Linked DNA regions of Rhodospirillum rubrum ATCC 11170. The protein of the gene in region 1 interacts with the protein of each later gene in a pairwise test. Links are inferred from orthologs where the notes say so. Each region holds a gene or a part of one and is shown on either strand. Other genes may lie near its edges.

Evidence for each region. The genes of interacting proteins can lie anywhere in the genome.
Region 2: the proteins of RRU_RS05690 (region 1) and RRU_RS02200 interact in binary tests that used the Escherichia coli proteins (3 or more experiments, as listed by UniProt). The link is inferred for Rhodospirillum rubrum ATCC 11170 from one-to-one orthologs.

What each region holds. Positions count from the first base shown.
Region 1 is NC_007643.1:1,278,430-1,281,382, forward strand. It holds RRU_RS05690 (tol-pal system-associated acyl-CoA thioesterase), read left to right. Parts: upstream 1-1,228; coding sequence 1,229-1,678; downstream 1,679-2,953. Other genes in the region: ruvA (Holliday junction branch migration protein RuvA), read left to right, coding at 1-176; ruvB (Holliday junction branch migration DNA helicase RuvB), read left to right, coding at 180-1,232; tolQ (protein TolQ), read left to right, coding at 1,716-2,627; tolR (protein TolR), read left to right, coding at 2,655-2,953.
Region 2 is NC_007643.1:492,180-495,125, reverse strand. It holds RRU_RS02200 (acyl carrier protein), read right to left. Parts: upstream 1,618-2,946; coding sequence 1,384-1,617; downstream 1-1,383. Other genes in the region: fabD (ACP S-malonyltransferase), read right to left, coding at 2,657-2,946; fabG (3-oxoacyl-[acyl-carrier-protein] reductase), read right to left, coding at 1,812-2,549; fabF (beta-ketoacyl-ACP synthase II), read right to left, coding at 1-1,225. UniProt on the Escherichia coli protein: Carrier of the growing fatty acid chain in fatty acid biosynthesis.

The DNA of each region.
Region 1 (2,953 bases):
CGCCGGGCGGGCCGACGGGGGATGTCCTTGGCGACGCGGTCTCGGCCCTGGTCAATCTTGGCTATGGGCGGAGCGAGGCGGTGGGGGCGGCCAGCCGGGCCGCCGGCTTGGGGGCGACCACCGTGCAAGGGGTGATCGGTCTGGCCCTGCGCGATCTCGGCCGGGGAGGGGCATAATCCATGGCCGGGCACGAGGAGGAAGATGAGCGCCTGATCTCGGGGCGCCGCCGCGAGGGCGAGGTCGATGCGGCCCTGCGCCCGCAGTCGCTGGCCGATTTCGTCGGTCAGCGCCAGACCCGTGAAAACCTGGGCGTTTTCGTTCAGGCCGCCCGGGCGCGCGGCGAGGCGATGGATCACGTGCTGTTCCATGGTCCGCCGGGCCTGGGGAAAACCACGCTCGCCCAGATCGTGGCGCGCGAGCTTGGCGTGGGGTTTCGCGGCACCAGTGGGCCGATGATCGTCAAGGCCGGCGACCTCGCGGCGATCTTGACCAATCTCGAGCCGCGCGATGTGCTGTTCATCGACGAAATCCACCGCCTTAATCCCGCCATAGAGGAAGTTTTGTATCCGGCGATGGAGGACTTCCAGTTGGACCTCATCATCGGTGAGGGGCCGGCGGCGCGGAGCGTGCGGATCGACCTGCCGCCCTTCACCCTGGTTGGGGCGACGACCCGGTCGGGCCTCCTGACAACGCCGCTGCGCGACCGCTTTGGCATTCCGCTGCGACTCGACTTCTATGAAACCGATGAATTGGTCCAGATCGTGACCCGGGGTTCCCGGCTTCTTGGCATGGCTTTGACCGACGAGGGCGCCCGCGAAGTGGCGCGACGATCGCGGGGCACGCCGCGGGTGGCCGGTCGGCTGCTGCGCCGGGTGCGCGATTTCGCCGCCGTCGCCGGGCGTTCGCCCGTTGACGCCTTCATCGCCGATGCCGCGCTCAACCGCCTGGAGGTGGACGGGCGCGGGCTTGATGCCATGGACCGGCGCTATCTGTCGCGCATGGCCGACCATTATGGCGGCGGGCCGGTCGGGGTCGATACCCTGGCCGCCGCCCTGGCCGAGGAACGCGATACGGTGGAAGACGTGATCGAGCCCTATTTGATCCAGCAGGGCTTCATCAAGCGGACGCCGCGCGGCCGGATGCTGACGGCGATCGCCTGGACCCATCTTGGGCTGACACCGCCGGCCGAGACGCCGCCGGTTCAGCCCGACCTGTGGTCCGACGCCCCATGACCCAGTCCTTGACGCCGACCAGCGGCCTCTGGCGCCAGGGGTGCCACTTGTTGCCCGTGCGCGTGCATTGGGAAAACACCGATGCCGGGGGTATCGTCTACCACGCCGAATACCTGAAGTTCGCCGAGCGGGCGCGCACCGAGATGCTGCGACTGGCCGGAATTCACCAGGGATCGATGCTGGCGGGCGAGGGGGTGGGCTTCGCCGTGGCGAAGCTGTCGATCGACTACAAGCGTCCGGCCAAGCTGGACGACGCCCTGGTGGTGGAAACCACGCTCGATGCCGTTGGCGGCGCCGTGCTCGATCTCACCCAGACTATCCGCCGCGAGGGTGATCCTCTGGCGATCTTGAAGGTGCGCGTGGCCTGTCTGTCGCTGAAGGCCGGCGTTCCCATCCGCATTCCCGCCATCATGCGGGAGAAACTTGTACCAGGAAACGGCGACTGACCACACGGACACGGGGTTGATTATGGACTACCTCTCCATGGACGCGATAACCCAGCTGACCGGCCAGATGGCCAGCCACTTGGGCATCGCCGGGCTCGATCATCTTGGCCAGACGGCCTCCCGCTTGGGGCTGATGCTGGAGCGGGGCCTTGACGTCCAGTCCAGTCCGCCCCTGCCCGCGGCCGCGCCGTCTGTGCCCGTGGCCAGCGAAATTCTGCCCAATGCCAGCGGCGTCGGCGCCGCCGCGCCCGGGGCGACGATGGGCGAGAAGCCGTCGCTGTCGGCTTGGTCGATGTTCTGGCAGGCCGATATCATCGTCAAGATGGTGATGCTGAGCCTGGTCGGCGCCAGCATCTGGTCGTGGACCATCGTTTTCGAAAAGATCGTTCGCTTACGCGATCTCAACAAGAAAGCCGAGCAGTTCGAAGAGAAATTCTGGTCGGGCGGCTCGCTTGAAGACCTGTTCGACCGCATCGGCCAGCGGCCGCGCGATCCGATGACCGCGGTGTTCGTGGCCGCCATGCGCGAATGGCGTCACAGCGCCCAGCGCCGCAACGGCGCCGCTGGTGCGCGCGCCATGCTGGCCCAGCGCGTCGAGCGGGTGATGGGCATCACCCAGAACCGCGAGCTGGAAACCCTGGAACGCCGGCTGGGCTTCCTGGCCTCGACCGGCGCCGTCGCGCCCTTCGTCGGGCTGTTTGGCACGGTCTGGGGCATCATGAACAGCTTCCACGCCATCGGTATGTCCAATGACACCAGTCTGGCGACGGTGGCCCCCGGTATCGCCGAGGCGCTGTTCGCCACGGCTTTGGGACTGGTCGCCGCCATCCCGGCGGTGATCGCCTATAACAAGCTTTCCGCCGATATCGACCGCTATGCCGGCCGCCTGGAGGCGTTCTCCGGGGAATTCGGGGCGATCCTCGGCCGTCAGCTCGACGAGCGCGAGTAATCGGGCGCCGATCAGGAGAACGATGAGATGGGTGCCTCGGTCCAACCCCGACGCGGCGGTCGCCGCAAGCGCAGTCACCAGATGAGCGACATCAACGTCACCCCGATGGTCGACGTGATGCTGGTCTTGCTGATTATCTTCATGGTGACGGCGCCTTTGCTCACCACCGGGGTCAAGGTCGACCTGCCGCGCACCAGCGCGCCCTCGCTTGACCAGGACAATCAGTCGCTGACCGTTTCGGTCGGCGCCGATGGCACCTTGTATGTTCAAGACAAGGTGACCGACGAAAGCGAACTGATGGCGCGGATGCAGGCGATCACCGGGGT
Region 2 (2,946 bases), 790 kb from region 1 along the record:
CGCCAAAGCCGAAGGAATTCGACAGCGCCTTGCGGATCGGCCGTTCCTTGGCCACCAGCGGCGCCAGATCGATGTCGCAGGCGTCGGACGGATCGTGCAGATTAAGCGTCGGCGGGGCGACCTGATCACGAATGGCCAGGATCGAATAAATCGCCTCGACGCTGCCTGCGGCGCCCAGCAGATGACCGATGGCCGATTTGGTCGACGACATGGTCAGCTTATAGGCGTGATCGCCAAACAGCCGCTTGACCGCGCCCAGTTCGATCTCGTCGCCCAGCGGCGTCGAGGTGCCATGGGCATTGACGTAATCGATGTCTTCGACGGTCAGCTTGGCATTGGCCAGGGCGGCCCGCATGGCGCGGAAGCCACCGTTGCCGTCTTCGGCCGGGGCGGTGATGTGGTAGGCGTCGCCCGACATGCCATAGCCGAGGATCTCGGCGTAGATATGGGCGCCGCGCGCCTTGGCGTGCTCGTATTCCTCAAGCACGACGATGCCCGCGCCCTCGCCCATGACGAAGCCGTCCCGGCCCTTGTCATAGGGGCGCGAGGCCTCTTCCGGGGTGTCGTTGTAATGGGTCGACAGCGCCCGGGCGGCGGCGAAACCGGCGATGCCGATCCGGCAGACCGCGGATTCGGCGCCACCGGCCACCATCACATCGGCATCGCCGTGAATGATCAGCCGGCTGGCGTCACCGATGGCATGGGCTCCGGTCGAACAGGCCGTCACCACCGCGTGGTTGGGACCCTTGAAGCCGTAGCGGATCGAGACATGGCCCGAGACCAGATTGATCAGCGCGCTGGGAATGAAGAAGGGGCTGACCTTGCGCGGCCCGTGCTCCTTGAGGATCAACGCCGTCTCGGCGATCGACGTCAAACCGCCGATGCCAGAGCCGATCATCACGCCGGTGCGCTCGCGGGACTCCTCGTCTTCGGGCATCCAGCCGCTGTCTTCCACCGCCTCTTTGGCGGCGGCCAGACCATAGACGATGAAATCGTCCATGCGGCGGCGGTCCTTGGAGGACACGACCGTATCGGGGTCAAAGCCGTGAGGCCCGTCGGCGGCCGTCGGGATTTGTCCGGCAACGCGGGCCGGCATGTCCGATACGTCGAATTTTTGAATGGGTCGAATGCCGGATTTGCCCTGGACGAGACTCGTCCAATTGGTTTTCACCCCGCATCCGAGGGGCGTGACCATGCCCAACCCGGTGACGACAACACGTCTCATGGCTTGCTACAAGTCCCCATTGTCCAGCCTTGGCGGGCCGGATCGGGCAGCGCGACACACTCGCGCGGCCGAGATCCTAAGCCCTTGCCCGGCGTTCCCGGAAATCCAAGATCATATAAGGATTCCCGGTACGGGGCGTCGCCGGACGTCGCGGCCGATCAGCCGTTGCTTTCGATGAAGTCGATGGCATCCTTGACGGTCAGGATCTTCTCGGCGGCGTCATCGGGGATTTCGCAACCGAATTCCTCCTCGAACGCCATAACCAATTCAACCGTATCCAGACTATCGGCGCCCAGGTCATCGATGAAGCTGGCGTTTTCAGTTACCTTGGCTTCTTCGACACCCAGATGCTCGACAACGATCTTCTTAACGCGGTCGGCGACGTCGCTCATTTTCGTCTATTCCTTGGAAGTCACTGATCATGTTGATGGCGCGGTCGACTTGATCGCCCCTGTAAAAGCAGCCGCCCGCCCTATGGAGCGCCTTGCCTAACATACTTGCCCAGGGATGACTAGCGCCCGCAACGGGCTCGGACCAACATTCCTTCGGTTCCGAGAGAAACTTTCCTCGGCGCAAACGCGCCGGTTCAAATCATCGCCATGCCGCCGTTGACATGCAAGGTCTGGCCGGTGACATAGGCCGCCTCTTCGCTCGCCAAATAAACGACGGCGGCGGCCACGTCCTCGGGCGCCCCCATGCGTCCGGCGGGGATATGGGGCAAGATGGCCTCTTTTTGCTTTTCGTTCAACTTATCGGTCATCGCCGTGGCGATGAAACCGGGCGCCACGCAATTGACGGTGATGTGGCGCGCCGCCACTTCGGCGGCCATCGACTTGCTCAGGCCGATCAGGCCGGCCTTGGAGGCGGCGTAATTGGCCTGACCGGGATTGCCGGTGACGCCGACGATCGAGGTGATATTGACGATGCGGCCCCAGCGCCGTTTCATCATGCCCTTCACCGCCGAGCGCGACAGGCGGAAGGCGGCGCTGAGGTTGACGGCGATCACCTGATCCCATTCCTCGTCCTTCATCCGCATCGACAGCATGTCGCGGGTCAATCCGGCGTTGTTGACCAGGATATCAAGACCCGAGAGGGCGGCTTCGGCCGCCGGGATCAGCCGCTCGACCGCAGCGGTGTCGGACAGGTCGCAGGGCAGGATGGGCACGTCCTTGCCCAGGAACACGGCGGTCTCGTTCAAGGCCGCCTCGCGGGTCCCCGACAGGGCGACGCTGGCGCCGCGATCGGCCAGAGCCTTGGCGATCGACGCACCCAGCCCACCAGACGCCCCGGTCACCAGGGCTTTCTTGCCGGTCAGATCGAACATCGGTGATCTCCTGATGGAAGGATCGGCCCAGCCGTCCTTTCTCATGATTTGCTTTATCTTTAGAATCCGGGGACCGGCGGATCCGGCCCCCCAGTGATAAACGGGACCTAAATCCCCTTGATGAAGGCGTCGATATCGGCCGGGCCCTGGATCGAGCGAGCGCCAAGATCGCCATGGATGCGCTTGGCCAGCCCGCCCAGCACCTTGCCGGCCCCCAGCTCGACCAATTCGCTCACCCCGGCGTCGACCATATAAAGCACGCTCTCGCGCCAGCGCACCGCGCCCGTCACCTGCTCGACCAGCAGTCGGCGGATTTCCAAGGGATCGCTGACCGCCGAGGCGGTCACATTGGCCACCAGCGGCACCGCCGGCGCCTTGAAGGTCACCCGCTCCAACG